DNA from 3 places in the Mycobacterium sp. NGS18 genome. Region 2 is predicted to be linked to each of the others. Evidence: riboswitches for the same ligand, from Rfam matches in the RefSeq annotation. Region 2 holds a riboswitch; each other region holds the start of a gene.

Region 1 (4,637 bases), on a different contig from region 2:
TCTCATCTCCGTGCCGGTAGCCGGCGGCGGTGACGGCATCGTGGAGCAGGTACGGTCCGAGTTCGCCCCAAGCCTTATCCACGTCGTCTGCAACGAAGACGGTCGTCGGCGCGTCAGGCTCGGGGAACTGGGCCGGACCAGGCTCATGGCCGTGCTCCCGGCACTGCGATTCGTAAAAATCTTTCAGGCCAGCCGGATTCGCCTGAGCGAGAAATCCCAGACCGTGCCGGGCGGCACGGACGGCCGCCGCCGCGCTGCCGCCGGCGATCATGATGTGCGGGCCACCCGGTGTCACACCGGCCGGGGTCACATGGATTCGGCGGCCCTCATAGCGGACCGGCTCACCGCGCAACAGCGCCAGCAGCAGGCTCAACTTCTCATCGGCCAGCGTTCCGCGGGTGCCGATTTCGATGCCGAAGTGCTCGTACTCCTGCGCGCGGTGACCGAGTCCGAAGGCATAGGCGACGCGCCCATTGCTGATGATGTCGAGCACGCTCATGTCTTCGGCCAGCCGGACCGGATCCCAGAACGGCAGGACCACCGCGGCGAGCATGATCCTCAATGCCTCGGTGCGGGCGGCGATGGCCGTAGCCAGCACCAGTGGCGACGGCAGGTGATTGTCCTCGGTGCCGTGATGCTCGGACAGCACCGCGGCGATCGCACCGCGGGTCTCGGCCCAGGCGCACATTTCGATGGCCGCGGCGTACAGCTCAGCGCGGGGTGCAGCCGACACCGGCGCCCGCATGTCGAAGCGAAGCGTGAACATGTGCCGGCAACTCCTTCGGGCGTCCGGCCGACTATAACCTAATATTTGTTCTCATACCCATGAACGGACCGAGCGCGCCGTACGCCGGCCACATGTACGGTCGAAGCCATGGCGCGCATTGTGATCATCGGCGGCCACGGCAAGGTCGCCCTGCTACTCAGCCGCATCCTGACCGAACCCGGCGGTTCAGCGAGGCTCGACGAAGGAGAGGCGAAGCTGGGACCGCCGCATGAACCGAGCGGTTCAGCGAGGCTCGACGAAGGAGAGGCGAAGCTGGGACCGCCGCATGAACCCGGCCACGAGGTCAGTTCGGTGTTCCGCAATCCCGACCACTCCGAGGAGGTCGCGGTGACGGGGGCGATTCCGGTGGTGGCCGACATCGAGCAACTCGACACCGCCGCGCTGGCCGACCTGTTGGCCGGCCACGATGCGGTGGTGTTCTCCGCCGGCGCCGGTGGTGGCGACCCGGCCCGCACCTACGCCGTCGACCGCGACGCCGCCATCCGCACCATCGACGCCGCCGCGCAAGCCGGCATCCGGCGCTTTGTGATGGTGTCCTACTTCGGCGCCGGTCCTGATCACGGCGTGGCGGAAGACGATCCGTTCTACCCGTACGCGCAGGCCAAGGCGGCCGCCGACGCCCATCTGCGGGCTACCGATCTGGACTGGACGGTGCTGGGGCCGAGTCGGCTGACCCTGGAGCCGGCGACCGGCCGGATCGATATCGGCCCGCACACCGGCAAAGGTGAGGTGTCCCGGGGCAATGTCGCGCTGGTGACCGCGACCTGCCTGACCGGCACCTCGACGATTCGCCGCACCATCGAGTTCAACGACGGGCAGGCGCCCATCCCGGAGGCTCTGGCAGCCCTTCAGGGCGATTGACGGGTAACGTCGACCACGCAACTGGTTTGCCGACATCGCCGGTAGTAGTGGCGCCGTTGGCATCGAGCGCGACGCGGTTTTCCGTGGAGCGCGAGAGGGAACCCGGTGAGAGTCCGGGACTGTCCCGCAGCGGTATGCAGGAACGACCGCCGTCAAAGGCACTGGTCAGGGGTTCGCCCGCGACTGGGAAGCGACGGCCACTAGGAGCACCCCGGTGCGCGCCTGCGAGTCCGAAGACGTGCCTGTTGTGTCGAGCGCGCCGCGCCCGGCGGATCAACGCCTCGCGGAATGGGCGTCTGGTTTTTCAGCGTTATAGTGCGTTAAATTGCACGGAACCGGATTGGCTGGACGACCGCCGGCGGAGACCCACCCTCTGGATCAAAGGATCGCATCGTGACCGTTCAACCCTTTACCGCCACCGTTCTCGGATCTCCGCGAATCGGGCCGCGCCGCGAACTCAAGCGCGCCACCGAGAGTTACTGGGCCGGCCGGATAGGACAAGACGAACTGAAGAAGGTCGCTGCCGGCCTGCGCCGCGACACCTGGGCACAGTTGGTCGCCGCTGGTCTGGACTCGGTGCCGGTGAACACGTTCTCCTATTACGACCAGATGCTCGACACCGCGGTGCTGCTCGGTGCGCTCCCGCAGCGGGTCGCCGGGGTGGCCGACGAGCTGGACCGTTACTTTGCCGCCGCACGGGGCAACTCCGAGATCGCCCCGCTGGAGATGACGAAGTGGTTCGACACCAACTACCACTACATCGTTCCGGAGATCGGCCCGGACACCAAGTTCGCGCTGAATCCGGCCAAGGTGCTCGCTGAGTTCAAAGAGGCTGCCGAGCAAGGGGTTCCGGCTCGCCCGGTGATCATCGGTCCCATCACCTTCCTGCAGCTGAGCAAGGCGGTCGACGGTGCGCCGGCGCCGATCTTCCGCCTCGACGAGCTGACCGACGTCTACGCCGAGCTGCTTTCCAAGCTGGCCGAAGCCGGGGCCGAGTGGGTGCAGATCGACGAGCCGGTGTTGGTGACGGACGGCGCCCCGGACGCCCCGGCGCTGGCCGAACAGGTCTACAGCCGCCTCGCCGGTGTGGCGGGCCGGCCGGCGATCTTCGTCGCCACCTACTTCGGCGACCCGGGCGGTGCGCTGGCCGCGCTGGCCCGGACCCCGGTCGAGGCGATCGGCGTGGACCTGGTCTACGGCTCGGTGGACTCGGTGGCCGCAGTTCCGGAGTTGGCCTCCAAGACCCTGGTCGCCGGTGTCGTCGACGGCCGCAACATCTGGCGCACCGACCTGGAGGCCGCGCTGGCGAAGCTGGCGACCGTGCGGGGGTCGGCGGCTGCGGTGGCGGTATCCACGTCGTGCTCGACGCTGCATGTCCCCTACTCGCTGGCGTATGAGGCCGATTCGGCGCTGGACGACAACCTGCGCAGCTGGCTGGCATTCGGCGCCGAGAAGGTGACCGAAGTGGCCGTCTTGTCTCGGGCCCTGGCCGAGGGCCGCGACGCCGTAGCCGACGAGATCGCCGCATCCCAGGCCGCGGTGGCCTCGCGCAAGTCCGACCCGCGGCTGAACAACGCCGACGTGCGTGGCCGGATCGCGACGATCACCGCGGCCGGCGCGCACCGCGGCAGCGCCGAGGCCCGGCGTGCCGCTCAGGACGAGCGGCTGCATCTGCCGCCGCTGCCGACCACCACCATCGGGTCGTTCCCGCAGACCGTCGACATCCGCAAGGCCCGGGCCGCGCTGCTCGCCGGTGAGATCGACAGGGGCGAGTACACCCGCCGGATGAAGGCCGAGATCGCCGATGTCATCAAACTGCAGGAGCAGCTGGGCCTCGACGTGTTGGTGCACGGCGAGCCGGAGCGCAACGACATGGTGCAGTACTTCGCCGAGCAACTGGAGGGCTTCTTCGCCACCGCCAACGGCTGGGTGCAGTCCTACGGCAGCCGGTGCGTGCGGCCGCCGGTGCTCTTCGGCGACGTCTTCCGTCCGCATCCGATGACGGTGGAGTGGGCCACCTACGCCCAGTCACTGACCGACAAGCCGGTCAAGGGCATGCTCACCGGCCCGGTGACCATCCTGGCGTGGTCGTTCGTCCGCGACGACCAGCCGCTGGCCGACACCGCCAACCAGGTGGCGCTGGCCATCCGCGACGAGACCGTGGATCTGGAGAAAGCCGGCATCGCGGTGATCCAGGTCGATGAGCCCGCGCTGCGCGAGTTACTGCCGCTACGCAAGGCCGACCAGGACGCCTACCTGAACTGGGCGGTCGGCGCCTTCCGGCTGTCGACGTCGGGGGTGAGCGACGCGACCCAGATCCACACCCACCTGTGCTACTCGGAGTTCGGCGAGGTGATCGGTGCGATCGCCGACCTCGACGCCGACGTCACCTCCCTCGAGGCGGCACGCTCGCACATGGAGGTGCTCGACGACCTCAACGCGATCGGCTTCTCCAACGGGGTGGGGCCGGGCGTCTACGACATCCACTCGCCACGGGTGCCCAGCACCGACGAGATGGCCACCTCGCTGCGGGAAGCCCTTGACGCGGTTCCAGCGCAACGACTCTGGGTGAACCCGGACTGCGGCCTGAAGACCCGCAAGACCGATGAAGTGACCGCCTCGCTGGCCAACCTGGTCGCCGCGGCCAAGCAGGCCCGCGCCGGAGTCTAGGTCCGTCCCTCTGCGCGAGCAGACGTGAAAGCCCCTTTTTCCGGCCGGTTTTAGGGGCTTTCGCGTCTGCTCGCGGCTCAGATCGGGACCGTCGCTAGTCTCGAGCCATGGACTTCAACACGATCCGCCACGAGGTCGAAGACGGCATCCTCACCGTGTACCTGAACCGACCGGACAACCTCAACGCCTTCACCGTCGAGATGGCCGAGGAGCTGGAGCGCACCTTCGTCGAGGTCAACGACGACGACGGCGTCCGCGCGGTGATCGTCACCGGTGAGGGGCGGGCGTTCTGCGCGGGCATGGACCTGTCCAGCTCGGG
Region 2 (4,637 bases):
GCGCTGACAGCAGGCCCGGGTCGATCCGCTCGGTCAACACCACCGCCACCCGGCGGGCCAGCTCGTCGCGCGGCAACCCGGTCAGGTCGGCGCCGTCGAGCAGCACCCTGCCGCCGAGTGCCGGCTGCAGCCCGGCCAGCGTGCGGATCAGGGTCGACTTGCCGGCGCCGTTGGGGCCGATCAGCACGGTCAGCTCACCGCGACGGGCCTGCGCTGCCAGTCCGGTTGCCACGGTGGTGGATCGGCGCCGGTTGCGGTAGCCGATTGCCAGGTCGGCCAGCTCAACCGCCGCCGGGGACGGCATGAGGTCCGGGTTCATGCGGCGGTCCCAGCTTCGCCTCTCCTCCGTCGAGCCTCGCTGAACCGCCGGGATCATGCGGCGGTCCCAGCTTCGCCTCTCCTCCGTCGAGCCTCGCTGAACCGCCGGGTTCATGACGGCATCCCCGAGCCGCGGCGGGCCCGCAGCAGCACCGTGATCACGACCGGCGCTCCCACCAGCGCGGTGACGGCATTGACGGGGATAACCAGGTTGCTGGCGGGCACCTGGCTGACGATGCCGCACGCCAGCGCGGCGACCGCACCCAGCAACACCACCGTCGGCAGCACCACGCGGTGGTCGGAGGTGCTGACGGCGATGCGGGCCACGTGCGGCACCACCAGGCCGAGGAAGGCGATCGGCCCGCAGAACGCGGTCGTCACGCCCGCCAGCAACGACGCCGAGGCGACCGTGACGATGCGGGCGCGATGCACGTTGATTCCCATTGTGGCCGCGTAACTTTCGCCGAGCAGCAGGGCGTTGAGCGGCCGGATCGTCATCGCCGCGGTAACCAGACCGACGGCCACCAGCGGCAGCAGCAACCGCAGGTCGGCCCAGCCGGTGCCGGCGAAGCTGCCCAGGCCCCACAGCAGGTACTGCTGCACCCGCTGCGGGTCGGAATACACCAGCGCCAGACTCACCAGTGCGGTGCTGGCCGCGCCGATCATCACTCCGATCAGCAGCAGCGTCGCCGCCGAGCGGGTCCAGCGTGACAGCACCAGCACCAACGTCAGCATCGCCGCGGCGCCCAGCGCTGCCGCGGTGACCTCCCCGGCGCGGCTGGCGCCGGCGGTGCTGAAACCCGCCGCACCGCCGGCCAGCACCACCAGCGCCACCCCCAGGCTGGCCCCGGAGCTGACCCCGAGGATGTAGGGGTCGGCCAGGGTGTTGCGGAAGAGGGTCTGCAGCTGCAGGCCGGCGACCCCGAGTGCGGCACCGGCGGCCAGCGCGGTGAGCACCCGCGGCAACCGCATGTTCGTCACGATCACCTGCCAGCGCGGGTCCGACGGTTCGGCGCCGAACAGCACGCGGACGGTGTCGGCCAGCGGCACCCGCACCGGGCCGAGCGCCAGACCGAGCAGGGCCAGCACCACGACGGCGGCGGCCAGCCCGGCCAGCACCAGTGTCGTACGCGCCTTCATCGGTGCACCTGCCGGTAGAACTCGAAAGTGTGGTTCGGGGCCTGCTCCGAGTGCAGGATCGCGACCAGGTCGGCCAGCAGCAGATCCGGTCTGGCGGTGCCGCGTTCCCAGTAGGTGTTGCCCCCCGCTGGGGTGATCGCCTTCGTGGCCGACCACACCTGCCCGGTGCGCACCGCGGTCAATTCGCCGTACCGGCTGTCCCGCGCCACCGCGTCGTCGACCGTTTTCCAGTCGTCGGTGACCAGCCATAGCGGCGCGCTTCCCGCGCGGGCGTAGACCGATTCGAAATTCAACTGCCGGTTCTCGGCGCCGCCGTCGGTCAGCCAGGGGTAGGTGCCGCCGGCGTCGGCGACCAGACGGCCGGCGTAGCTGGCCCCGGTGGGCATGGACCAGCTGCCCGAATACATGGTGCCGACCAACACGTCGACGGGCTTGGCCCGCGCGGCCTGCGCGGCCAGTGCGCGGTAGCGGTCGCGGATGGACTCATACACCTGCGCGGCCTGCCGTTCGGTGCCGGTCAGCGCGGCGAACACCTTGATCCATTCGGCCCGGCCCAGCGGGGTGGGCTCCAGCCATTCGGCGTCGGCGAGCACCGGGATGCCGGCCTGGCGTAGCTTGGGATGCCCGGGGTCGTCCATGCCCTCGGTGACTAGCACGTCGGGCCCGGCGGCCAGCACGGTTTCGATGTTGACCTGCCCTCCCGGGGCGTAGCCGACGGTTTCGTCGGCGTCGATGCGCTTGCGGATCTGCGGGTCGGCCACCGCGGCGGGGTTCGCCACCCCGGTGACCACCCCGGCCCGGTCGAGCTCGGTGATCATCGCCAGATGCGTCGTCGAACCCGAGTACAGGCTGTGCACCGGGACGGTGATCTGTTGGGCGCGGGCCAGTTCGCCGGTCAGCGCCGGGGCCGGGGCACCGCAGCGCACCAAGACATACGAGACCGGTTTGCCGCCGAGGTAGGGCCGGTGCACGGTCAGCACCTGGTAGCTGCGGTGGTAGTCGAGGCGGAAGTTGGTGGCCTCGGACAGCGTCGATTTGTCCGGAAAGTAGTCGGTGTGCGGGTCGAAGTCGGTGATGCAGTCCTGCCGGGCCGCCCCGTGGGTCGCGTGATTGGCCGAGCAGCCGACCAGCCCTGGGGCCAACGTCAGGGCCAGCGCTATGACCAGCGCAGGGACTACCCGCAGTGCACGGGACATGGGCGTGCATCAGCTTCCTCGGGGTACACCGCCCCGGTTCGCAGGACGCGATGACGTGAGTCTCCTGGCTCTCGGATCACTGTTCGCCTCGCCTTCCAGCCCCACCGGTTGCGGGCCGTGGCTGATGAGGGTCACTCCCCGATGACAGTGGCGGGACCGCACCGGATTCACACCGGCTTCCTCACTGTGTTGTCATCGCCTTACCGGCGACATTCTTGCACGGCGCTCTGCGCTAGGCTGGCCGCCGTCTCGTGGTGTCAGGAACCCGGTGGAATTCCGGGGCGGTTCCGCCACTGTGAGGGGCGCTGACAGGCACAGCTCCCCGAGCCAGATACGGCTGCGGGACATCCGACGACGAGGGGCGCGAACCCCTCAGGAGGCCCGGCTTATGCGGCGCATTGCGCTTCTGTCCACATCCGACACCGACCTGCTGTCCGCACGCGCCAGCGGGGCGGCCTACCGGCTGGGCAACCCGGCGCGCCAGGAGATCGAACCGCTGATCGATGGCGGCGTTGATGTCGTGGTGCTGCGCATCCTGGGTTCCTCGGCGGAGATCGCCGACGAACTGAAGTTGCTGCGCGCGACCGGTCTGCCGCTGGTGGTGCTCGGCGGGGAGCGCTCGCCCAACGCCGAGCTGATGGAGTGCTCGACGGTTCCGATCGGGCTGGCGGCCCAAGCGCACGCTTATCTCGCCGAGGGCGGGCCGGCCAACCTCGCCCAGCTGCACGCCTTCCTGTGCGACACGGTGCTTTTGACCGGGGAGGGTTTCGAGGAGCCGGCGGTGGTCCCGGAATGGGGGTATGGGTCTCGGGAGCCGGTTGAGGCACCCGATGCGGTGCGGGTCGGTGTGCTCTACTACCGGGCCCACGAGGTCAGCGGCAACGCGGGATTCGCGCACGCGCTGGCCGACGCGATCGATGCCACCGGCCGGGCGGTCGGGGTGCCGATCTTCGCCGCATCGCTGCGCAACGCCCCCGACGAGTTGTTCGCGGCATTGGGAACACTGGACGCGGTGGTGGTCTGCATGCTGGCGGCCGGCGGGGCGATCAACGCGACCGCGACCGTCAGCGCCGGCGACGACGACGGTGCGTGGGACATCGAAAAGATTGCCGCGCTGGACATTCCGGTCTTCCAGGGGTTGTGCTTGGCCTCGTCGCAGGCGGACTGGGCGGCCAACGACGACGGCGTCACCCCGCTGGATTCGGCCACCCAGATCGCGATCCCGGAATTCGACGGCCGGATCATCACCGTGCCGTTCTCGTTCAAGGAGATCGACGACGACGGGCTGCCGCACTACGCCGCCGACGCCGAACGCTGCGCCCGGGTGGCCGGTGTGGTGGTCAATCACGCTGTGTTACGGCGCATTCCGAACAGTCAGAAGAAGCTGGCGCTGGTGCTGTCGGCCTATCCGACCAAGCACTCCCGGGTCGGCAACGCGGTCGGTCTGGACACTCCGGCGTCGGCGGTGCGGCTGCTGCACCGGCTGGCCGACGCGGAGTATGACGTCGGCGACGGTTTCGGGGTACTGGGCATTGCTGACGAAACCGAGGCGGGGGATCGGCTGATCCACACCCTGATCGAGGCGGGCGGCCAGGATGAGGACTGGCTGACCGCGGTGCAGCTGACCGAGGCGCAGGTGCGGGTCACCGCGCAGCAGTACGCGCAGTGGACCGCGGAGCTGCCGGACTCGCTGCGCGAGGAGATGGCGCGGGCGTGGGGCCCCGCGCCGGGCAAGCTGTTCGTCAACGAGGCCGGCGAGATCGTGCTGGCCGCACTGCGATCCGGCAACATCGTGCTGATGATCCAGCCGCCGCGCGGCTTCGGGGAGAACCCGGTGGCGATCTATCATGACCCGGAGCTGCCACCCAGCCACCACTACCTGGCCGCATACCGTTGGCTGGCACACGGCTTCGGCGCGCACGCGGTGATCCACCTGGGCAAGCACGGCTCGATGGAATGGCTGCCCGGCAAGACCGCGGCGCT
Region 3 (4,637 bases), on a different contig from region 2:
AGACCGGTCAGGGCAGGGTTAGCGCCCACTGCGTGACGGCGCGGGCGGGTCTCCAGCCGGTGAACGCACCGAGCGGGGCGGCGTGTTCGACCTGGATACGGGTCAGCTCGCCGCCGTGCTCGGCGTAGGCCGCCGCCAGCTGCGCCTCGGTTTCCAGCGTGACAGCGTGGGCGACCAGTCGCCCGCCGGGCCGCAGCGCGACCAGGCAGGCGTCGAGCACCCCGGGCCGGCTCAGCCCGCCGCCGACGAAGACGGCATCCGGGCGGGAGAGGCCTGCCAGCGCCGTCGGGGCCGTGTCGCAGACGACGCGCAGTGCAGGGACGCCGAGGTTGCGAGCGTTGGCCGAGACCCGCTGCGCCCGAGTCTGTTCCGCCTCGACAGCGATGGTCCGGCAGCTCGGGTGGGCGCGCATCCATTCGATGCCGACGGATCCGGCGCCCGCGCCGACGTCCCACAGCAACTGTCCGGGCGCCGGTGCCAGTCGCGCCAGCGCGGCGGCCCGCAGGTCGCGTTTGGTGAGCTGCCCGTCGTGGTCGTAGGCCTGATCAGGTAAACCGGGCACCCATCCCCAGCCGGTCGGCAGCGGGCCGCCCAGCTCCAGGGCGACGATGTTGAGCCGCGGCACCGGGCCTTCTAAGGTCTCGGCGGTGCTGTCCAGCCGTGACTCGGCGTCGCCGCCCAGGTCACCGAGCACCGTCATCCGGCTTGCCCCGTAGCCGCGCGCGACCAGCAGGGCCGCCAGCTGCGCGGGCGTCGTCTCATCGGCAGAGAGCACCAGCACCCGCCGGCCCGGCGCGAGCTCGCGCAGCACCGCGTGGACGTCGCCGACCCTGATGACCGCGGCCGACTCGGCCGACCAGCCCAGCCGGGCCCGGGCCAGCGTCACCGAGGAGACCGCCGGGACCACCGCGACCCGCTCGGCGCCCAGCAGCTCGATCAGCGTGCTGCCCACCCCGGACAGCAGCGGATCACCGGAGGCCAGCGCAACCACCTGCCGGCCGGCCAGGCCGTCGACCAGCGCCGGCAACCCGGCCCGTAGCGGCGACGGCCAATCGTGGCGCTGCTGACCGGGTGATTCCGGCAGCATCGCCAGGTGGCGCGGCGCACCGATAACGGCATCGGCGGCCAGCACCCTCTCCCGCGCGGGTTCTGTCAGCCCGGCCCAGCCGTCGGCGCCGATACCGAGGACCACCAGGCGTTCGGCGGTGGGCACAGCTATGTCAACCGTTCGGTGAGGAACTGCACCACCCGCTTGCGCGCCTCGTAGGCGGGGTGCCCGTCGACCTCGCGGACCTGGTCGGTGAGCACCGAGTGCGCCATCCGGGACAGCCCGTCCGGATTGCCCGGCGAGGAGTCGATCTCGATCACCTCGAACGCGTCCCCGAGCCGGGCCTTCAGCGTCGCGAAGCGGTCACCGGGGGCCATCTTGTCCTCGCTGAACCGCAAGCCAAGCGCGCACAGCCCGTCGTTGGCGGCGCGGTCGGCGATCATCCCCAGCTCGACCTCGGAGAGCCCCGGATCGCGGCGCTGTTTGAGCGTCAGCGGGATCGGTACGGACGGCTGGCTGAGCACCGGCGCCAGCACGGCGTCGTCGACGGCGGCCGCCAGCGCAAAACCGCCGGTGAAGCACTGGCCGATCACCCCGACGCCTTTGCCGGGCGTCTTCTCGTTGAGGTCGCGGGCCAGCGCCCGCAGGAACTGGGTGACCGGACGTTGCTTGTCGGTGGCGAACGCGGCGAACTCCCGGGTCACGCAGGCACGGGCGATCGTGCTCAGCGCGTAGCCGGGTGTGATCGCCTTACCGGGTTGGCCGAATAATGACGGGATCGCCACGGTGAAGCCGTTGTCCACCAGGTGGTTTCCCAATCCGAGCACGCCGGGGTGCACTCCCGGGATCTCCGGTATCAGTACCACCCCGGGGCCACGCCCCTTGCGGTACACGTCGTGGGTGAAACCGCCGCCGGTGAACGGCGCTGGGACCCAGCCGGTCAGGTCTGCTTCGGGTGCAGTCATCTCTGAGTGTCCTTTCGGTTGGTGTTAGGGTATCGGCGCGAAGTGCCAGGGAAGTCGGTGTGACTCCGACGCAGGCCCGCTACGGTGTTCCGCGGCGCATTCCCGCTGATTGGGAAGCGCTTCGGTCAGTCCGAATACCGGCTTCGCGTTGCCAACACCGGGCATCACGAGCGGAGCCTCAATGCAACAGCTGTACCCCTTCCCTGCCGTCCTCGGCGGCGACCCGGACGCCCCGGGCGGCCTCGACGACATGGCGCTGGCGCTTGTCCTGAGCGCGATCTCCCCCAGCATCGGCGGCGTACTCATCCGCGGCGAGAAGGGCACCGCCAAGTCGACGCTGGTACGCGCGCTGGCCCAGGTGCTGCCGCCTATCGACGTGGTCGCCGACGACCGGTTCTCCTCCGATCCCGCCGAGGCCAACCCGCTGTCCCCCGACGGCCCGTTCCCCGCCGACGCCGCCGTGCAGACCCGCCCGGTGCGGCTGGTGGAGTTGCCGGTCGGCGCCACGGAGGACCGGGTGGTGGGGTCGATCCACCTGGAGCGGGCGCTGGGTGCCGGCGTGGTGGAGTTCGAGCCGGGGCTGCTGGCCCGGGCCAACCGCGGCATCCTCTACGTCGACGAGGTCAATCTGCTCGCCGACCACCTGGTGGACCTGCTGCTGGACGCGGCCGCGATGGGGCGACTGACCGTCGAACGCGACTCGGTGTCGGTCACCCACGCGGCACGCTTCGTGATCGTCGGGACGATGAACCCCGAGGAGGGCGAGCTGCGCCCACAGCTGCTCGACCGATTCGGGCTGACCGTTGAGGTTTCCGCGCCGCGCGATCCGGCGGTGCGCGCCGAGGCGGTACGCCGACGGTTGGCCTTCGACGCCGATCCCGAGGGTTTCGCGGCCGGGTACGCCGCGGCCGAGGAGCGGCTGCGCGCCCGGATTCACACTGCGCAGCAGCTGCTTTCGCGGGTGCTGCTCACCGACGCCGCGCTGGTCAAGATCGGCGAGATCTGCGCGGCGTTCGATGTGGACGGCCTGCGCGGCGACATCGTCTGCGCCCGCACCGCGGTCGCGCATGCGGCATGGCAGGGCCGCGACGCGGTCAACGTCGAGGATCTGCGGGTCGCCGCCCGGCTGGCGCTGCCGCATCGGCGGCGGCGCAAGCCGTTCGACGCCCCCGGTCTCGATGAAGCCGAACTCGACGAGCTGCTGCCTCAGGAGGATTCCGGTCCCGAGCCCGAGCCGGATCCGGACGGCCCACCGGAGGGCGGGAACGACGCCCCGCCACCCCCGGATGCGGGCGGGCCGGCGCCGGGTGGGTCCGGCTCCACCTCGACCGTCGGATCCGATTCCCCTTACCGCGCACGGTTTTTCACCGTCGACGGGGTCGGCGCGGGCCGCGCCGGGCGGCGCAGCCGGGCCCGCACCAGTTCCGGACGCCGGGTGGGCGCCACCGCCGCCGGCGCCACGGGCGGGCTGCACCTGCTGGAGACGCTGCGGGCCGCCGCGCCACATCAGGGCGCCCGCGGCCGGGTGGACGGCCGGATGATCCTGCAGGCCGGCGATCTACGCCGTGCCGTCCGGGAGGGCCGGGAGGCCAACCTGGTGCTGTTCGTGGTGGACACCTCCGGGTCGATGGCCGCCGCCGAGCGGATGCGGCACGTCAAGACCGCGATCTTGTCCTTGCTGCTGGACGCCTACCGGCGCCGGGACCGGGTGGCGGTGGTGACGTTTCGCGATACACGGGCCGAAGTGGTGCTGCCTGCGACCGGGTCGGTGGAGATCGCCGCGGTGCGCCTGGACGAGTTGCCCGCCGGCGGCCGCACCCCGCTGGCCGAGGGCCTGCTCGAAGCCGCCGAGCTGATCCGCCGGGAACGGCTACGCGAACCGGCGTGTCGCCCGCTGCTGGTGGTGCTGACCGACGGTCGGGCCACCGCCGGCGCCGATCCGGTCGAGCGGTCCCGCCAGGCCGCCGGACTGCTCGCATCACAGGGCTTTTCGGCGGTGGTGGTGGATTGCGAGAACGGCCGGATGCGGCTCGGGTTGGCACGCTCCCTGGCTGAGCGGCTGCGGGCCGAATACGTCCCGCTGCCGCAGGTGAGTGCCGAGGCGCTGACCGACATCGTTCGCGATGCCACCGGAAAGGGAGCTGCCTGATGCCGCAAGGACAACCGTTGACGGTGCCCGACGACAACCTGACCACCCGCCAGCGCCGCAACCGGCCGCTGCTGATGGTGCACACCGGCGACGGCAAGGGCAAGTCCACCGCCGCGTTCGGATTGGCGCTGCGCGGCTGGAATCAGGGCTTTCGGATCGGGGTGTTCCAGTTCGTGAAGTCCGCGAAATGGCGGGTCGGCGAGCAGGCGGTGCTGGAACGGCTCGGCGCCCTGCACGACGAGACCGGTGAGGGCGGCTCGGTGCAGTGGCACAAGATGGGTTCGGGCTGGTCGTGGAGCCGCAAATCCGGCAGCACCGAGGATCACGCCGGCGACGCACTGGCCGGCTGGACCGAGATCAAGCGCCGCCTTGCCGAGCAGACCCATGACCTCTACGTCCTCGACGAGTTCACCTACCCGATCGACTGGGGATGGGTGGACGTCGACGACGTGGTCGAGACGCTGCGCTCCCGGCC

What was found. Region 2 has a riboswitch for cobalamin ahead of AC5Y31_RS17365 (ABC transporter substrate-binding protein). Riboswitches for the same ligand answer to the same signal wherever they lie in the genome.
Region 1: it holds a riboswitch for cobalamin, as region 2 does, so the genes downstream of both, metE (5-methyltetrahydropteroyltriglutamate--homocysteine S-methyltransferase) here and AC5Y31_RS17365 (ABC transporter substrate-binding protein) in region 2, are expected to answer to the same signal.
Region 3: it holds a riboswitch for cobalamin, as region 2 does, so the genes downstream of both, AC5Y31_RS18150 (magnesium chelatase subunit D family protein) here and AC5Y31_RS17365 (ABC transporter substrate-binding protein) in region 2, are expected to answer to the same signal.

Annotation. Positions count from the first base shown of each region.
Region 1 covers NZ_JCALEC010000006.1:65,809-70,445, reverse strand. The annotation lists gene AC5Y31_RS13405 (LLM class flavin-dependent oxidoreductase) at 1-766, opposite strand, end outside; gene AC5Y31_RS13400 (NAD(P)H-binding protein) at 875-1,648, shown strand; cobalamin riboswitch at 1,710-1,908, shown strand; gene metE (5-methyltetrahydropteroyltriglutamate--homocysteine S-methyltransferase) at 2,042-4,318, shown strand; gene AC5Y31_RS13390 (crotonase/enoyl-CoA hydratase family protein) at 4,426-4,637, shown strand, end outside.
Region 2 covers NZ_JCALEC010000010.1:7,318-11,954, reverse strand. The annotation lists gene AC5Y31_RS17375 (ATP-binding cassette domain-containing protein) at 1-319, opposite strand, end outside; gene AC5Y31_RS17370 (FecCD family ABC transporter permease) at 430-1,458, opposite strand; gene AC5Y31_RS17365 (ABC transporter substrate-binding protein) at 1,455-2,654, opposite strand; cobalamin riboswitch at 2,692-2,870, opposite strand; cobalamin riboswitch at 2,890-3,010, shown strand; gene AC5Y31_RS17360 (cobaltochelatase subunit CobN) at 3,043-4,637, shown strand, end outside.
Region 3 covers NZ_JCALEC010000011.1:4,186-8,822, reverse strand. The annotation lists gene cobM (precorrin-4 C(11)-methyltransferase) at 1-22, shown strand, start outside; gene cbiE (precorrin-6y C5,15-methyltransferase (decarboxylating) subunit CbiE) at 8-1,213, opposite strand; gene AC5Y31_RS18155 (dienelactone hydrolase family protein) at 1,216-2,013, opposite strand; cobalamin riboswitch at 2,037-2,173, shown strand; gene AC5Y31_RS18150 (magnesium chelatase subunit D family protein) at 2,195-4,162, shown strand; gene cobO (cob(I)yrinic acid a,c-diamide adenosyltransferase) at 4,162-4,637, shown strand, end outside.